3 regions of the Bradyrhizobium sp. TM239 genome follow, and region 1 is predicted to be linked to each of the others. Evidence: predicted binding sites of a transcription regulator. Region 1 holds the regulator's gene; each other region holds the start of a gene.
What was found. The regulator LexA, encoded in region 1, represses DNA repair genes until DNA is damaged. The targets are predictions, from matches to a motif close to TGTTCNNNNTGTGTTCNG.
Positions count from the first base shown of each region.

Region 1 (6,295 bases):
CCTTGACGAGACCACCGGCGCCGGAGTCTGATCCGCCCCCATGGGGCAGGACCGGCGCATCATCGACGAACTCAGAGCGTTCGAGCGGCTTTGCCTGGAGCTCGCCGCCGACGCGGCCATGCCCGAGGAGCGGGCAGGGCTGGAGTTCATGGCCAACTGCTACCGCGCCGAAGCCAGTTGCCTCGAAGGCCGCTTCCCATCTACTTCCCAGTCTAGAATTCTGGGAAGCAACACTGCTTTAAGGCGCTGCATTACCTATATAAAATCTTTTCTTGACCGATCTCCGGCTATCACATGGCGGTCGTCGCCGGAGTCGTCTTCTTCGCGGTGCGCGCACTGCTGGCCTTGATCCCGGGGCTGGCGGCCGGCTTTGCCGTCAAGAAATGGTCGGCGGCCGCAGCGCTGGTGGCGGCTGCGTTCTATCTGCTCTTGTCTGGCGCAGAGGTCGCGACGCAACGTTCGTTCTTCATGACGGCGGTGGTGCTGATCGCCGTGATGGTCGATCGCCGCGCCATCACCTTCCGTACGCTCGCGGTGGCGGCGCTGATCGTGCTCGCGGTCGCGCCGGAAGCGCTTGTGCATCCGAGTTTCCAGATGTCCTTTGCCGCGACGCTGGGTCTCGTCGCACTGGTACAGATCGGCATGCCGAACCTGTTTGCCTCACCCGATCATTCGGCGACCGCGCGCGTCGCGATGTGGGGCGGCCGCGAGATCGCGATGCTGTTCCTGGCCTCGTTGATCGCGGGGCTTGCGACCACGCCCTACGCCGCCTTCCACTTCCACCGCGTCACGCCCTACGGCGTGCTCGCCAATCTCGGCGCGATGCCGGTGGTCTCGGCGCTGGTGATGCCGGCGGGGCTGCTGGGCCTGCTCGCGGCACCGTTCGGGGTCGACGGCGTGTTCTGGTGGCTGATGGGGATCGGGATCGACTGGATGGTCGCGGTCTCGCGCTGGGTGGCGGCATTGCCGGGTGCGGTCGGCCGTATCCCGGCGTTCGGCATCGCGCCGCTGATCGCAGCGAGCCTGGGGATCATCGTGATGGGCCTGTTGCGCACGCCGTTGCGCTGGTGCGGTGCCATGGTGCTGCTGGTTTCCATCGGCTGGGGGCTGTCGGTGCGGCAGCCCGATATCCTGATTGCCGGGGATGGCGCGAGCGTCGCGGTGCGGGGCGGGGACGGGCGTTTGCATCTGATCAGGGCGGGCAAGGACAATTTCCTGCTCAAGGAGTGGTTGGCTGCCGACGCCGATCCGCGCGATGCCGGCAGTAACGCGCTGGCGAGCGGCATATCGTGCGACGAGTCGGGCTGCGTGACGCCGCTCGCGGACGGACGGCTGGTCGCGCTGGCCTCGCGCATCGACGCGTTGGCGGACGATTGCAGCCGGGCCGCGCTGGTGGTGACGTCAAGGCCCGCGCCGCCCGATTGTGCGGCGATGGTGGTGGATCGGCAGCGGCTCGTTCGCCAGGGCGCGCTGGCCCTGACGCAGCGTGGCGACGGCTTTTCGGTTCAGGCGGTGAGGGCGAGGGGCACCAACCGCCCGTGGTTGCCGGCCGGTGCCGCCGAAGGTGATTTCGACGGCAGCCTTGCGCCGAAGGCGGCTCCCCGCAACCGCGACGCAACGCCATCGGAGACCGACTTGCAGGCCGACGATTGACGCGGTCGATTACAGATACCAGGCCAGCACGGCTTCGAGCCTTGCGTTGCCGATGACCGGCAGGGCCACCATCCGGTTCAGCCCGGCTGCGCAGGCCTCGGATCCGGCGATCGAGCCGTCATGGGTGAGATCGTCGTTGAGCGCCGGCATGCCAGTGGCCCAGGCGCCGCCGATGCTGCCTTCGCCTCGGGCGATGAGTTTGGTCGCATAGAGCGCGGCAAGGTCGGTCTGCGCGCTGCAATCGCCGGCGCGAAAGACCAGCGCCGAGCGGCTCTCGTTCGGAACCCAGATCTCGAAGCGTCGCGCAATCGGCGTTGCCTGCGCGGAGAGGAATGTCAGAACCCAGGTTTGGTCGGTGCCGGTTCGGTAGGGCACGCCGACCCCCAGATTGATCCCGACCTTGGCGGCGTCCTCCCAGCGCAGGAAGCTCTTGGCGTCGTGCAGGTCCTTGATGATCAGCGGCAGGCCCGCCTTCCAGGTGCGTCCGGGCAGGCCGAAGCCGCGAGGAAACCTGGTGTGGCGGGAGTTGAATTCGAACATGTCCGCTGCGCCGTAATAGCCGTCGACGAGGCCCATCTCGTGGGAGAGATCAGGATCGTTGTGCCAGAGTTCGATCGCGCCGACATGCGCCTCGTCGTCGCCGCAGAACAGCACCATCACGGCTTGCAGGAATTCGCCTGCAAACACCGGCACCGCCACGCCGCAGGTGAGGCCGGCCGCGACGGCCTGCTCGGTCCGCTTGAAATAGGAGTTGGCGAATTTCGTGAGGATGACGGGATGGCCGGAGGCCCAGGCCTTGCCTGGAAGCCCCTCGTCATATCCGAAGTGCAGCTCTTCGCTGACGGCCTTGAACGCGGACAGCCCTTCGTCGTAGAGGCCACCGCCGAATTCCAGCCGCATGCGCGTCCGGTCAGGCACCCAGAGTTCAACGACGCGAATGAAGGTTTTCATCGAGCGTGTCCGCCGCCTCAAACCACGACAGCATCGGTCATTTGGCTGCGGAGCGGAGGTTCAAAATTCAGGCAGGACGGCCCAAACTTCGTGCGGCGACGAGGTGCGGCGGCGGCGGCGCTCACCGATCGAATTTCGTTAAACAAAAACCCACCGGGCTCGCCGGCATCGGCCGGCGACGGCATTTCAATCCTGGCCCCGGACCCGCCGGGCCGGAGGGCGTCAGCCGATCGGCAGTCGCGTGACCGTCGGGCGACTGTCGGCGATGATCTGCGGCTTGTGCTCGCGCTCGCCGATCGGCAGGGTCACCGGCAGTTGCAGCACGGTTGCGCGCTGGCCCTCGACGAGCTGCGTCACCAGCACGGATTTGCCGTCCGGGAATTCGATCGCATCATGATGGCGATCGGGAATGTGCGGATCGATCTTGCCGAACTTGCCGACGCGGGAGTTGACGGTGCGCGTCCAGATCCAGCGGTTGTCGTAACGGACGTTGTCGGCGAAGGCGAGCTCCGTTCCCGGCAGCAGGCAGACCGCGACCGAGAGATCGGCTTCGGAGGCGAAGCCGCGCGTCGAGGTGCCGCGGAATGTTGTCGTGACGATCGTCTCGCCGACTTCTGCGGGGCGCGTCGCGACGGCATGCAGGCTATAGTCACACATCGGGTGCTCCTCATTGCAGAGATAGCGACCCGCACCTCTTTTGGAGGCGCAGGCCTCTGTCAGAGTTGAAACACGCAACGCTCTGCTTCGTTGTAGGCAAATCTGCGGCTGGGATCCGCGAGCCCCGATCACATTATCTTTTCCATCTTTTCCGAATTCGATAGGAACAAAGCCGGCCTCCGTGCATTTGGGAGGCGCGCATCAAACGACCGGCGAGAGACCCGCCTGTATCGCCAACTCGGCTGCGATGGCTACGCGACTGCATTGCGGTCGTCGCGCGCTCGCGGCCGTGTCCTGGCCGACATGGCGATGCGATTTCGCGACAACGGCTTGCGATGCTGAGGAGCCATCAGCGTTGCTGCGGCTGCGCTCAAACGATCTGGCGCATTGGGCTGTCCCCCTCGAACTCGAAAGGCCGCGAAGCGATGTTGCTTCGCAGCGGCCTGCCGAGGATGTCGCGAAAGGAGGAGGGGGCCGGATAATCTGTGCAGAACCAGAAAGACTATCCAGCCGGAGCGGACCATCATCCGCTCCAATCTCTGATCGGCGACGCCGATCGAAGGCGCGCGCGAGGCGCCGAGTACTTCCGGTATCAGTACTTGCGGTAAAGCCCGATCAGCTTGCCCTGAATCTTCACGCGGTTCGGCGGCAGGATGCGCACCTCGTAAGCGGCATTGGCGGGCTCCAGCGCGATCGAGGCGCCGCGGCGACGGAAGCGCTTGAGCGTGGCTTCCTCGTCGTCGATCAGCGCCACAACGATATCGCCGGTATCGGCGCTCTCGTTGCGCTGGATCAGCGCCATGTCGCCGTCGAGGATGCCGGCCTCGACCATGGAATCGCCGCGCACTTCGAGCGCGTAATGCTCGCCGGAGCCGAGCATGTCGGGCGGCACGCTGATGGTGTGGCTGCGGGTCTGCAATGCCTCGATCGGGGTGCCGGCCGCGATGCGGCCCATCACCGGCACCGCCACGGGCCGCTCGCCCTCGTCTGCGGACGGGCTGGAGCTCGCGCGTACCTTGCCGAGATTGCCTTCGATGACGCTTGGCGTGAAGCCGCGTCGGTTGCCGGCGGCAGCCTGGAGCTCGGGCAGCTTGATCACTTCGATGGCCCGGGCGCGGTTGGGCAGGCGGCGGATGAAGCCGCGCTCCTCGAGCGCGGTGATCAGGCGATGGATGCCCGATTTCGAGCGCAGGTCGAGCGCATCCTTCATCTCGTCGAAGGACGGCGGCACGCCGCTTTCCTTCAAGCGTTCGCTGATGAACCGCAGAAGCTCGTATTGTTTGCGCGTTAACATCTCGACCAAAGTCCCCCGGTTGATGTCGTTCGATTCCGAGACGATGAATTCAGCGATAAGCCGCTGCATGCTCGAAACAAATCATGAACGGACACTATATGTTCGATATGTGTTCCGCAACTGCTTAATTTACCGTGAACAGAACGAAACTCACGGAATGCGTGTGGCCGCGCAGTTCAGACGGGGAGCCTTAGCATCTCGCAGGGGCTGCCGGCCTCGGCCTTCGGCGCAAACGGTGCGCGCACGAGAAGTACCTGTGCTGCAGCAAGATTCGCAAGCAGAGAGGAGTCTTGATGGCTGACGGGAAGGGCGACGAGGGTGCCGTCGTCGCGCAGCTCCAGGCGCGCGCGCAGATAGTCTTCGCGCTGGTCGTTGGCGCCGAGATCGCGGCCCAGTACGGCGCGCTCGCGATGATGATGAACAACCGAACGGCCCGACAGCGCCCGAATCAGCGGCACCATGAACAGGAACGCGCACACGTAGGACGATACGGGATTGCCGGGCAGGCCGATGACGCCCATCGCCCCTAGCCGTCCGTGCATCATCGGCTTGCCGGGCCGCATCGCGATCTTCCAGAACGCCATCGCGATGCCTTCGTCCTTGAGCGCCTGCTGGACCAGATCGTGGTCGCCGACCGATGCGCCCCCGGTCGTGATCAGGATGTCGGCGCCGCTTTCGCGCGCGCGGCGGATGCCGGCGGTGGTGGCCTCCAGCGTATCGGCGGCAACACCGAGGTCGATGGTCTCGGCGCCCTCGCTGCGGGCGAGCGCGTGCAGGGCGTAGCCGTTGGAATAGACGATCTGGCCGTGCCCGGGCGTGGTGCCCGGCATCACCAGTTCGTCGCCAGTGGCAAGGATCGCGACCCTCGGGCGGCGGCAAACGGCGAGATGCGGGTGATTCATGCCGGCGGCGAGGGCGAGATCGCGCTCTGTCAGACGGGTTCCCTTGCGCAGGAGGACGTCACCCTCGCGGAAATCGACGCCGGCGGGGCGGATGTGGCGACCCACGATCGCGGCTTCCTTGATCGTTATTTGCTTGCCTTCGGCGATCGTGTCCTCCTGGATCACGACTGCATCCGCGCCGTCGGGAACGACACCGCCAGTGAAGATCCGCACCGCTTCGCCGGCGCCGACCCTTCCCGTGAACGGACGGCCCGCGGCGACCTCACCGATCATCGTCAGCCTGGAATCGATGGTCGCCGCGTCGGCCGCGCGCACGGCATAGCCGTCCATCGCCGACATCGCCTGGGGCGGTTGGGTGCGCCGCGCAGCGACGTCCTGCGCGAGCACGCGATGGTAGGCTTCGTCGAGTGAAACCATCTCTGCAGGCAGCGGCTCTGCACCCGCCAGCACCGCAGCAAGGGCGTCGGAAACCGGCATCAAGGCCACGGCGAAACTCCTGCTCGGCACGTTCGGACGAAATGTTCCGACAGTCTTCTAGCCGAGCGCGGGGGCAGAGGCAAAATTGCGGAGCGGGCGCGATTTATCCTGCCGCTTCCAGCCCAGTATGGAAGGCAGATTCAGGCTCGGTGTGGCATGATCCAGAGAACGAGACAGATGGGCAGAAGGGGGGCCATGGCGAGGACGAGAATGACGAGCGCCACGGCCAGCATCGCTCAACTCCCGGTCGGCCGGTCCGGCCCGTCGTCCAGCGCGACGTCGGGAGCCTTCGGGCCTTGATCCCTGTCGGGCAGCGGATCGGCCTGGGATTTCAGGTCGGCGGCCTTGCTGATCAGCTTGG
Region 1 is NZ_BTIR01000024.1:76,083-82,377, forward strand. It holds partial or broken gene AABA84_RS31580 (ComEC/Rec2 family competence protein) at 280-1,653, shown strand; gene AABA84_RS31585 (GAF domain-containing protein) at 1,663-2,604, opposite strand; gene AABA84_RS31590 (hypothetical protein) at 2,827-3,261, opposite strand; gene lexA (transcriptional repressor LexA) at 3,854-4,555, opposite strand; gene AABA84_RS31600 (molybdopterin molybdotransferase MoeA) at 4,732-5,943, opposite strand; gene AABA84_RS31605 (hypothetical protein) at 6,171-6,295, opposite strand, start outside.

Region 2 (6,295 bases), on a different contig from region 1:
GTCATCGTGGCCGAGCCCGATCTCGCCAATTTGCGCAACACCAAGAACATGCTGAGCGTGCTGAAGGCGGCGCGGCCGAACGACCGGCCGCCGCTGTATTGCATCAACCAGGTCGGCATGCACAAGCGCGCGGAGATCGAGGTCAAGGCGTTCGCCAAGACCATGGAAAGCCAGCCGATCGCGGTGATCCCGTTCGATTCGAAACTGTTCTCCACCGCCGCCAATAACGGCCAGATGATCGCGGAGGTCTCCAAGAACCACCGCACCACCGAGCTGTTCCAGAACATGGCGAACCGCCTCGCCGGGCGCGGCGAGGTGAAGAAGCCGAAGCGCTCGCTGCTCGGACCGCTGCTGAAGAAGCTGAAGGGCAGGTCAAGCCGCAACTCCGCGCCGCATCGCAAGGCGTCGTAAGCATCCACCAAGAGGGGCGGATTACTTGTCCGCCCGCTGCTGCTTCTTCGCCAGCAGCTGCCGCAGCGCCGCGACCTTGGCCGCTGCCTGGTCCGGCGGCAAATCTGCCTTCACGAGGATTTCGGCCTCGGCCTCGCGGCCCTGCAATCCCAGCACGAGCGCAAGATTGGCACGGACCCGCGCATCGTTCTGATTGCGCTGATGAGCGCGGCCGAGCACCTGTTCGGCCTTCGGCAGATTGTTTTGCAGCATATAGGACAGGCCGAGATTGGACAGCACGGTCGGCTCGTCCGGCACGATCTTCAACGCCGTGGTATAATATTGCTGCGCCTCTTCGTTGCGGCCGAGCTGATCGAGCGCCGCACCCTGTGCCGACAGGATGCGCCAGTCCGGATCCTCCGGCGTATGCGCGCGGCTGAGGACGTCGAAGGCCTGCTGGAAATTGCCGCTGTCGGCGAGCGCGCGGCCATAGCCGGCGAGCAGCGCCTTGTTGCTGGGATGGGCGAGCACGGCCTGCTCCATGACCGCGACCGCCTGCGCGCGCTGGCCGGTCTCGCGCAACGCCTTGCCGTAGGCGAGCGCAACGTTGGGATCATTGGGCTTGGCGCGATAACGCTCGCGCAACGCGTCCATGTCCGGCCTGGCGTCGGACTTGACAGCCGCTTCCGATCTGACGCCGAGCGCGCCGGTCACATCCTCGATGCCGGCGGTCTGGCAACCGCCGAGGACGAGCACCAGGAGTGCGGGAAGCAGCAATCTCGCCGGGGGAGAGGCGAGGGACGAACGCTTGGACATACTCTGATCACTCGGCAACTGATCAGAGATGCTTACCGATTAACGCTAAAGTCCCGTTAAGGACGCGGGCTGTGAGACCTTAAAGCATGATCCGGAAAAGTGCGCAGCGGTTTTCCGAAGAGATCATGCTTAAACAACAACCTAAAGCGCGATGACGATTCATCCTCATCGCATCGCGCTTTAGTCGGTGAACTCGGCGCCGAATTCGCAGCCGATGCGCCAGCGCAGGCGGCATTGGCGGGAATAATCAGGTGCGAAGATGATGGTGAATTGCGGCGGCACTTCCAGGAATTCCGCCACCACTTTCACGCCGCCATCCGAAATATCCGTGATCGTGCAGTCCCGCGGCAGCGAGCCCGCGCCAAAATGGATCTTGGCGAGCCGGCTGCACACCCGACGTTCGCTTCTCCGGCGATTTGCAAGCATTTGAATTGTTCACCCGTTAGACCACGGCCCATCCCGCAGCCTCAGGAATAGCGGACATTCGTTGGAATGTGCTGAGGACAGAAGCCGGCATTCGAGGCGTAGTGTCGGCGTGGCGTTTACGATTGGTTAGGGCTTGCTCGCCCGCCGAGATTGTTCCCGTATTGTTCTTGCGGAGAGGGCCCGTCTCTGCTACCCCTAATTGTGCGAGAGGGGCAGGCTGGTTTGAGCATGGTTCAGCGGGTTTCCACCGTCGCCTTCGAGGGGATCGAGGCCCGTGCGGTCGACGTGCAGGTGCAGGTCGCGCCGGGTCTGCCGGCCTTCGCCATTGTCGGCCTGCCGGACAAGGCGGTGTCTGAGGCGCGCGAGCGGGTGCGCTCGGCGCTGATTGCCTCCGGCCTGGCGCTGCCGGCGCGGCGGATCATCGTCAATCTGGCGCCGGCTGACCTGCCGAAGGAAGGCAGCCATTACGACCTGCCGATCGCCCTCGGGCTGATGGCGGCGATCGGCGCGATCCCGCCGGATGCGCTGACCGGCTTCACCGTGCTCGGCGAGCTCGGCCTCGATGGCTCGATCGCGCCCGTGGCCGGCGTTCTTCCCGCCGCGTTCGGCGCCAATATGCGCGAGGAAGGGCTGATCTGCCCGGCCTCGTGCGGCTCCGAAGCGGCATGGGCGAGCCCGGACATCCAGATCATCGCGGCAAGCTCGCTGATCCAGATCGCCAATCACTTCAAGGGCACACAGGTGCTGTCGCGGCCGTCACCGAAGGTGCATGAGCCCGCCGCCTCCACGCTCGACCTGCGCGACATCAAGGGTCAGGAGAGCGCCAAGCGCGCGCTGGAGATCGCGGCCGCCGGCGGGCATCATTTGCTCATGATCGGGGCGCCCGGCGCCGGCAAATCGATGCTCGCGGCGCGCCTGCCCTCGATCCTGCCGCCGCTGTCACCGAGCGAACTGCTCGAGGTCTCGATGATCGCCTCCGTTGCCGGCGAGATCGAGGGCGGCGCGCTGACGGCCAAGCGGCCGTTCCGCTCGCCGCATCATTCCGCGAGCATGGCCGCGCTCACCGGCGGCGGCATGCGCGCAAAGCCCGGCGAGATCTCGCTGGCACATCAGGGCGTGCTGTTCCTCGACGAATTGCCGGAGTTCGATCCGCGCGTGCTGGATTCGCTCCGGCAGCCGCTGGAGAACGGCGAGGTCGCGGTGTCGCGCGCCAACCATCGCGTCACTTACCCTGCCCGCTTCATGCTGGTCGCGGCGATGAATCCGTGCCGCTGCGGCAATGCGTTCGAGCCCGGCTATGCCTGCAAGCGCGGCCGTGTCGACCGCTGCACCGGCGACTACCAGGCGCGCATCTCCGGCCCGTTGATGGACCGCATCGACCTGCGCATCGAGGTGCCGGCGGTGACCGCGGCGGATTTGATCCTGCCGCCACCGGCGGAAGGCTCCGCCGAAGTCGCCGCCCGCGTGGCGGCGGCGCGCGACATCCAGCTCGCCCGTTATGCCGATGCCGGCCTGCCCAAGGTTCGCACCAATGCCGAGGCTCCTGCCTCCGTGCTGGAGGAGATCGCAAAGCCGGACGCGCAAGGCGCCAAATTGCTGCGCGACGCCGCCGAGACCATGCGGCTCTCGGCGCGCGGCTATCACCGCGTGCTGCGGGTGGCGCGCACGCTGGCCGACCTCGATCGCACTGAGAAGATCGGCCGGCTGCATCTGGCCGAAGCGCTCTCCTACCGCGCACTCGCGGAGGATGTGCGGCAGATGGCTTGATCATTCCGCGCATCAACCCGGCGGTAACGAGTTTCCTTTACGCTCTGCAAACCATAAGGCCCACAAAGTTCCCGTACCGGGCCCGGCGAGTAGAGTGTCATGTTGCGTTTTAAGATCCTGGCCTCGGCTGTTCCCTTGTTGGCGGCTGCGGTGTTGGCCCGCGGCGAGATCGGATCGGTCTCGCATCCCTGCATCGCCCTCGGCGATACCTCGGTCGAGCTCACCTCCCTGTTCTGGACCGCCGGCGTCCACGTCGCCTTCACCGAAGATCCCGCCCGGGCCACGGTGCGGGTTCAGATCACCGACGATGCTGATGCTGCGGACTTCGCCGTGGTCGACGACGGCCTCGGTTCCGAGCCGGAGTCCTGTCAGGTCAATCCCTCGACACGTCTTGTCTCGATTGCCGCTCAGCCCGTCGACGGCGGCCAGGTGATCTATCTCTCCACCGAAGGGCCAGCGGATTACCGTATCTATGTGCGCTCGAAGTCCTTCTCGCAGCGCGAGGCCGCGGCGCTGATCGTCGGCGCCCATGGCGGCCATCGCCCGCTGCCGCTCCAGGCTGCCTCGCTCTGAAGCGCGCTGAGACAATGCTTTGAGCCGTTAACACCTCGTTAGTCCTGTTTGGAGGCAGCGCCAAAGCCTCAAGCTGTTCGCAAGGTCGGCGCGACATCGTCGCAGACGGCGGGTGGCGGGATTTCGAAGAAGAGTCGGGGTCGGTGGCGATGGGTCGGACGTTCCGGATCAAGGTGCGCATGCGCCGCTTCAGGCGACAGCACCCCCGCATCGCTTTCGCGATCCGCTCTTTCATGATCTTCTCGGCGACCTTCGGCGGCGCCTATGGCTTCGTGTCCGGCAGCCGGTCCGAGAACTCCGGCTACGATCCCCACACCTTTGCGATCGGCGCGAGCTTCCTGTTCGCGCTCGCCTGCCTCGGTCTTGCGACGCTGAGCATGCGCCTGCGTTTCGTGGGCAAGCGGCTGCGTACGCTCGCCGCCCACAACGAGGCGCTGATCGATCGCAATTGGGAGCTGAAGGAGGCGGAAGAACGCGCCCGCAGCCTGTTCGAGCAGCAGGGCGACCTCATCGTGCTGCGCGCTACCGATGGCCGCATCACCTTTGCCAACGAAGCCTATTGCGCGCTCGCAGGACAGGCGCGCAGCGCGCTGGTCGGCACGCGCTTCGATTTCGACGTGCTGGAGCAGGGTGACAGCGCCCGCGAGAGCAGCGGCACACGCATCCACGACCAGAAGATCGCAACCTCGCTCGGCGCGCGCTGGATCGCCTGGCGCGAGGGCTATGTCCGCCTCGATGCCGGACAGCCCGCCGAATTGCAGAGCGTGGGGCGCGACGTTACCGACCGCACCGAGACCGAACGCGCTCTGTCCGACGCACGCGACCAGGCCGACGCCGCCAACCGCGCCAAATCGCGCTTCCTCGCGATGGCCTCGCACGAAATCCGCACCCCCCTGAACGGCATCATCGGCATGGGCGGCCTCCTGCTCGACACCACGCTGACGCCGGAGCAGGCGACCTATGCCAAAGCGGTGAAAACCTCGGGCGAAGCCTTGATGGCGCTGATCGAGGAGCTGCTCGACTATTCCAAGATCGAGGCCGGCAAGCTTGATCTGGAGCAGCGTCCCTTCGCGCTCTCGACCCTGGTCGAGGAGATCACCGAGCTGCTCGCGCCCCGCGCGCAGGCCAAGGCGCTCGAGATCGCCGCCTATGTCGACGAGCGCCTGCCGCTGGAGGTGGTCGGTGATGCCGCGCGGCTGCGCCAGGTGCTGCTCAATCTCGCCGGCAACGCCATCAAATTCACCGCGAGCGGCGGCGTCGCGCTGATCGTCGAGCCCGGCATCTGGCCGAACGAGATCAGCTTCCTGGTCCGCGACACCGGCATCGGCATTGCGCCGGAAGCGCAGCAGCGCATCTTCCGCGAATTCGAGCAGGCCGACGAGCGCGTCGCCCGCACCTATGGCGGCACCGGGCTCGGCCTTTCCATCAGCGAGCGGATCGTCAAGCGCATGGGCGGCCGGATCACGCTCGCGAGCGAGCCGGGCAAAGGCTCGACCTTCGAGATCGCGGTGCCGCTTCCGCCGTCGCAAGCCAGCGCGGGACAGACGGCCTTTCCGAGCCCTGACCTCACCGGCAAGTCGATGCTCCTCGTCGCAGACGGCATTGAGGCCTCGCTGATCGCGCGGCGCCTCGAGCGCTGGGGTGGCCAGACCTGCATGATTACGGATGCCGCGGTCGCCGAAGCGCTGCTGCCCGAACGCTCATGGCACGCGGTGCTGATCGATCGTGCGATCGGCCCTGCCGCGGCTGACCAGCTGGGCGAAATGGCCCGCGCGCATGCGTTGCAGCGCCTCGTGCTGCTGACCTCTAGCTCGCGCCACGAAAAGCTGTCCCCGGCCTTCACGGGCTTCCTGGTGAAGCCACTGCGGGCGGCTTCGCTCGCCGCGCGCCTTGCGATGACGCCGGAGGTGGCCTCGCCCGATCTGGCGCCGGAGCCGCCGGCTGAAGCTGCCGGCGCGACACCGGCCAAGGGAGCGACCAAGGGAGCGATCAAGGGCCTGTCGATCCTCGTCGCCGAGGACAACGAGATCAATGCGCTGCTGATGCGCTCGCTGCTGACGAAGCTCGGCCATCGCGTCGTCATCACCGTCCACGGCGAGGCCGCGCTGGAGTCCTGGCTCGCCGCATCATCGGCCGGCACGCCCTATGATCTCGTGCTGATGGACATCCAGATGCCGCAGCTCGACGGCATCGAGGCGACAAAGCGAATCCGCGCGCATGAGGCGGCGACCGGCGGCCACCACACGCCGATCCTCGCGCTCACCGCCAATACGCTGGTGGAGGATCGCTATGCCTGCTTCGAGGCGGGCATGAACGGATTCCT
Region 2 is NZ_BTIR01000011.1:503,757-510,051, forward strand. It holds gene AABA84_RS20745 (AAA family ATPase) at 1-411, shown strand, start outside; gene AABA84_RS20750 (tetratricopeptide repeat protein) at 433-1,206, opposite strand; gene AABA84_RS20755 (PilZ domain-containing protein) at 1,387-1,632, opposite strand; gene AABA84_RS20760 (YifB family Mg chelatase-like AAA ATPase) at 1,861-3,399, shown strand; gene AABA84_RS20765 (hypothetical protein) at 3,499-3,972, shown strand; gene AABA84_RS20770 (ATP-binding protein) at 4,122-6,295, shown strand, end outside.
Region 2: AABA84_RS20760 (YifB family Mg chelatase-like AAA ATPase) is a predicted target of LexA. The motif match lies at 1,784-1,801, and genes of this name have one in related genera.

Region 3 (6,295 bases), on a different contig from region 1:
GCCTCTTGCGTCTTCAACGTCTTCGGCGTCAGCACGGGAATGCCGAGTTTTCGCGCGGCCTCTTCCACCGGCGTCGGCTGCAATTGCAGGCCGCGCCGCCCGCCGGGCTTCGGCGCGCGGGTGTAGACCGCCGCGATCTCGTGGCCATGCGCGACGAGCTCGAGCAGCGTCGGCACGGAGAAATCGGGCGTGCCCATGAAGATCAGGCGAAGGGGCATGACAAGAACTCGGTATGTTCCCTCCCCCCTTGCGGGGGAGGGCTAGGGAGAGGGGTGCCACACGACGCGCTCTGTCGGTTTGAGCGCGAGCGCCTTGTTGCTTGCGCTCCGCAGATCAGGAGCACCTTTTGCTGGGCTACCCCTCTCCCCCGCCCTCCCCCGCAAGGGGGGAGGGAGCGCACCGAGGATGGGGCAGCTCCGATGATTCACTCGCCCGCGCGCTTGGCGGCCTTCTCGAACTTTTTCATCACGCGGTCGCGCTTGAGCTTCGACAGATAGTCGACGAACAGCACGCCGTTGAGGTGGTCGATCTCGTGCTGGATGCAGGTGGCATAGAGGCCCTCGGCATCCTCCTCGTGCACCTTGCCGTCGAGATCGGTGAAGCGCACGCGCACCTTCGCGGGGCGCTCGACCTCCTCGTAATATTCGGGGATCGAGAGGCAGCCTTCCTCGTAGACCGAGAGCTCCTCGGACGAGGCGATGATCTCGGGATTGATGAAGACGCGCGGAAGCGGCGTGGTCTCGCCGTTCTCGTCGCGCTTGGCGAGGTCCATGGTGATCAGCCGCAGCGGCTGCGCGACCTGGATCGCGGCGAGGCCAATGCCGGGCGCGTCGTACATGGTCTCGAACATGTCGTCGGCAAGCTTGCGGATCTCGGCCGTGACCTTCTCGATCGGCTTGGAGACCAGACGCAGCTGCCTGTCGGGCAGGATGATGATTTCTCTGAGGGCCATGGCCGCGATTTAAGCCGCGCGCCGGACGCGGTCAATCCGGCCAGGAACCCCGTTAACCCCTCGCTAACCATAAAACTTCAGGTTTCGTTAACCATAAAAATTAGGGGGCTATTAACCATAACCGTTCCCTCTTCGTTCGCTAAGGTCGGCGAATCGCGCTAGAAGGGCCCATGAACGAGATCATTTTCATGTTGGGCGACTGGCCGGTGCGCACGATCGATGCGCTGATCGGCTTCGGCGCCCTTGTCCTCATCCTCCTGGTGGCGATTGCGGTCGTGATCGCCCGCTCGGGCCGGCGCGGCGCGGAACTCGCGATGGCGCACGCCATCCGGGCCGACGAGCTCGAGGAGCGCCTCAGCCAGGTCCTGCACGCCCAGAGCGAAGCTGCCGGCCGAGCCGACGCCATGACCCAGGCGCTGGCGGGACGTCAGGCCGAAATGGCGCGCGCGGTCAACGAGCGGCTGGATTCGGTGACCCATCGCGTCGGCCAATCGATGGAGCATTCGACCCGCAACACCATGGAGAGCCTGCGCGCGCTGCACGAGCGGCTCGGCATCATCGACAGCGCCCACAAGAACCTCACCGATCTCACCACCCAGGTGACGACGCTCCGCGACGTGCTCGCCAACAAGCAGTCACGCGGCGCCTTCGGCCAGGCGCGGATGGAGGCGATCGTCCAGGACGGCTTGCCGAAGGGCGCGTACGAGTTCCAGTTCACGCTCTCGACCGGCAAGCGGCCCGACTGCGTCGTGTTCTTGCCCGACCAGCGCCCGCTCTGCATCGACGCGAAATTCCCGCTGGAGGCGATGACGGCGCTGCACGACGCCCGCACCGACGAGGAGAAGCGGATCGCCACGCAGCGGCTGCGCGGCGACGTGATGAAGCATGTCAGCGACATCGCGGAAAAATATCTCGTCACCGGCGAGACCCAGGAGATGGCACTGATGTTCGTGCCGTCGGAATCGGTCTATGCGGAAATCCACGACGGTTTCGACGACGTGATCCAGAAGGCCTACCGCGCCCGCGTGGTGCTGGTGTCGCCCTCGCTCTTGATGCTGGCGATCCAGGTGATGCAGCAGATCATGAAGGACGCGCGCATGCGCGACGCCGCCGACCTGATTCAGACCGAAGTGATCAAGCTCGGCGACGATCTGGGACGTCTCAGGGATCGCGTGGTCAAATTGCAGAAGCATTTTTCCGATGCGAACGAGGACGTCCGCCAGATCCTGATTTCCGCCGACAAGATCGAAAAGCGCGCAGGAAGGATCGAGGAGCTGGATTTCAGCAAGTCGGACGCGCCGGCCGAGGGACCGCGGCTGGTCGCGGGCGCGGGCGAGCTGTTTCCGCGGAAGCTCCAGGCGGGGGAGTGAGATTAGGGCACACTGTCATGCCCCGCGAAGGCGGGGCATCCAGTACGCTGCGGCGGTTATGATTGAATCGAGATGCTGGTGATTACTGGGTCGTCCGCCTTCGCGGACGATGACATCGTGAGGGGGTGAGAGCTTTCGCCCTCACTAACGCGGATGAGAGTCTTTTCCCCCAGAATCTGCTAACACCACCCCATGACCGCTCCCGACGCGACCTCCCCCGCCGCGACCTCCGTCCCTGCGCCCTCCTGGCGCGACAGCCTTGCCGTGTACCTGCAGCCGCGGGTGCTGATCGTACTGTTCCTGGGCTTCTCCTCCGGGCTGCCGCTGGCGCTGTCAGGCTCGACGCTGCTGGTGTGGATGCGCGAGGCCGGGGTCGATCTCAAGACCATCGGGCTGTTCGCGCTGGTCGGCACGCCCTACACGCTGAAATTTTTGTGGGCGCCGCTGGTGGATGCGCTGCATGTGCCGCTGTTCACGCGCGTCTTCGGGCGGCGGCGCGGATGGCTGCTGTTCTCGCAATTGCTGCTGATCGTCGCGATCCTGCTGCTGGCGATGACCGACCCCGCGCGCTCGCCGTTCTACGTCGCGCTCGGCGTGCTGCTGGTGGCGACGACGTCGTCGACACAGGACATCGTGGTCGATGCCTTCCGCGTCGAGAGCCTGCCGGAGAGCGAGCAGGCCGCCGGCATGGCGGCTTACGTCGCGGCTTATCGCATCGGCATGCTGGTCTCGACCGCGGGCGCGCTGTTCATCGTCTCGGGCTTCGAGAGCACCGGCATCACCCGCACCTCGGCATGGATGTGGGGCTATGTGGTGATGGCGTCGATGGTGCTGATCGGCACGATTACCGCGCTGGCCGCGACCGAGCCGGCGCAATCCGCACAGGCAGAAGCTGCAACACAAACCGAGACCGCCTTTGCGCGCGTGTTGAGCGCGGCGATCGGCGCGTTCTCCGAGTTCCTGTCGCGCAAGGACGCACTCGCCGCGCTCGCCTTCGTGGTGCTGTTCAAGTTCACCGACGCGTTCTCGGGCACGATGACGGCGCCGTTCGTGATCGACCTCGGCTTCACCCGCAACGACTATGCGGCGATCGTGAAGGGCGTCGGGCTCGCCGCCACGCTGATCGGCGGATTTGCCGGCGGTTTCGTCGCGCGGCGCTATCCGCTGGCAATGTCGCTCTGGATCGGCGGCGTGGTGCAGGCGCTGGCCAATTTGTCCTTTGCCTGGCTCGCGGTGGTCGGCACCAATCAATGGGCGCTGGCGCTCGCCATCTGCGCCGAGAACTTCACCAGCGCCATCGGCACCGTGATCTTCGTGGCCTACCTCTCGGCGCTCTGCCAGAACCCGCTGCACACGGCGACGCAATATGCGCTGCTCACCGCACTCGCGGCGGTGGGGCGAACCTATCTGTCGTCGAGCGCGGGCTATGTCGCGGACACCACGGGCTGGCCGCTGTTCTTCGTGATCTGCGTGCTGGTGGCCATTCCGAGCCTGGTGCTACTGACGTGGCTACAGAAGCGCGGGCATTTCGAGGCGCTGGGGCCGGTGAGGGTGTGATGGTCTCGTAGGGTGGGCAAAGGCGCACTTGCGCCGTGCCCACCATCGTTCCAAGCATTCGGCAGAGGCGGTGGACACGCTTCGCTTTGCCCACCCTACGGCATCTCGATCTGATCCCCCTACTGCTTCTTGATCAGGCTCCACTTCGTGATCACGGCTTCGCTCATCTGGCCGGGATCGCTGGCGCAGGCGACCTCGTCGACCTTGACCGAGATTTCCTTGCCGACGAACGTCTTCAGCTGCGCGGCCTGCGCATCGCCGCTCGGAACGAGCTGGAAGGTCTCGGGCCCGGTCTCGAGGTTGCACAGACCGTTCGGCGGCGGCAGACGGCGCGGCTCGGAGGTGATCTGGTAGGTCGCGACCCGCTTGCCGGCATTCTTGACGTCACGCACTTTCAAGGCGTTCAACTCGCCGGACAGCACCTCGCCGGCGTTGATCGGCTTGCCGGGCTTGGACGGCGGCGGCGCCCCGTCGTCCTGCTGCGCGGAGATGGCCGGGCTTGCCAGCAGCATCATCGTCGCGACCAAAGCCAGGCGTGTGGCGAAAAGTTTCGTCATGTCGTCCGTTCCGTAAAGTCTGGATGGCTAGAACAGGGTACGCTGCCGCATCGCGGCCGATAGCGTACCTTCGTCGAGATAATCAAGCTCGCCACCGACCGGCACACCATGGGCCAGCCGGGTTACCTTTACGTTGGCGTCCTGAAGCAGGTCGGTGATGTAGTGTGCCGTGGTCTGGCCGTCCACAGTGGCATTCAGCGCCAGGATGATTTCCTGCACCTGCGCATCATGCGCGCGCGCCACCAGCGCGTCGATGGTCAAATCCTGCGGGCCGACGCCGTCGAGCGGCGACAATGTCGCGCCCAGCACATGATAGCGCCCCTGGGTCGCATTGGCGCGCTCCAGCGCCCAGAGATCGGCGACGTCGGCGACGACGACGATGATGGCGTCATCGCGCTTCGGATCAGTGCAGACGGTGCAGGGATTTTGCGTATCGATGTTGCCGCAGGTCTTGCAGACCTGGACCTTGTCCAGCGCGACCTGCATGGCCGAAGCCAGCGGCATCATCAGCGCTTCGCGCTTCTTGATCAGATGCAGCGCCGCGCGCCGCGCCGAGCGCGGACCGAGGCCCGGCAGCCGCGCGAGAAGCTGCACCAGCCGCTCGATTTCAGGACCTGCAACCGCGCCCATATTACTGGCCGAACAACCCCGGCGGCAGACCGAGACCGCCGGTCAGCGACTGCATCTTCTCCTGCATCGCGGCCTCGGCCTTGCGGCGGGCATCACCGAGCGCGGTGACGAGCAGGTCTTCGAGCACTTCGCGCTCTTCCGGCTTCATCAGCGAGGGATCGATCTTGATGCCCTTGACGTCCATCTTCGCGGTCATGCGCACGGCGACGAGGCCGCCGCCGGAAATGCCCTCGACTTCCACGTTGGCCAGCTGCTCCTGCATCTCCTGCATCTTGGATTGCAGCTGCGCCGCCTGCTTCATCATGCCGAGAAAATCAGCCATCGGTGCTCGTCCTTGGAAAAAGATGGGCTCAGAGATCGTCGCCGTCGGAACCGTCGGGCGGATCGTCACTGCCGTAGTCAGCGTTTATATTGGCTTCCGGCGTCTCGGGGGCAAGCCTGCGGACCTCGACAACCTTGGCGCCGGGGAAACGCGACAGCACCTCCCGCACGCGCGGATCGGCCTCCGCGGTACGGGCATGCTCCTGCTTCGCCGCCTGGTTCACCGAGCGCAGCGTCGGCTGGCCCTGCTCGTTGGAGACGATCACCGTCCAGCGCCGGCCGGTCCACAGCTCGAATTTCTTCGCGAGCTCGGAGATCATGGTCTTGGAGGCGTTCGGCTCGAGCGCGACCTCCAGCCGGCCCTCCTCGAAACGGACGAGGCGCATGTCGCCCTCGAGCGCGCTCTTGGTCATGATGTCGCGCTTCTGCCCGGCGAGCGCGACGAGCTGGGTGAAGCTCGTGACGCGCAGTTGGGGCACCGCCCCTTGCGGATCCGGCGCGGGCGCCGCCATCTGCGGCCGCGCGCCGCCACCGCCGAACGAAGGCGGCGACGAGGTCGGCATGCGAACAGGTGCTGCGGAGGCCGTCGGCGCGGCCGGCGCGCTGCGTGCAGCACCGCCGCCGCTCACGACCGGCGAGCTGCCGCCGTTCTGCTCCAGCATCCTGATCGCTTCGTCCGGCGTCGGCAGGTCCGCGACATAAGCGATGCGCACCAGCACCATCTCGGCAGCGGCGGCAGGGCGCGTTGCGGCCTGCACCTCGGTGATGCCCTTGAGCAGCATCTGCCACATCCGCGACAGCACGCGCATCGAGATCTTTGACGCGAAATCCTTCGCACGCACGCGCTCGGTCTCGCCATAGGCGACGTTGTCGGCGGTCGCCGGCACGATCTTCACGCGGGTGACGAA
Region 3 is NZ_BTIR01000023.1:1,663-7,957, forward strand. It holds gene fmt (methionyl-tRNA formyltransferase) at 1-218, opposite strand, end outside; gene def (peptide deformylase) at 425-952, opposite strand; gene AABA84_RS30805 (DNA recombination protein RmuC) at 1,123-2,322, shown strand; gene AABA84_RS30810 (AmpG family muropeptide MFS transporter) at 2,515-3,879, shown strand; gene AABA84_RS30815 (hypothetical protein) at 3,999-4,436, opposite strand; gene recR (recombination mediator RecR) at 4,464-5,066, opposite strand; gene AABA84_RS30825 (YbaB/EbfC family nucleoid-associated protein) at 5,068-5,388, opposite strand; gene AABA84_RS30830 (DNA polymerase III subunit gamma/tau) at 5,417-6,295, opposite strand, start outside.
Region 3: AABA84_RS30805 (DNA recombination protein RmuC) is a predicted target of LexA. The motif match lies at 1,075-1,092, and genes of this name have one in related genera.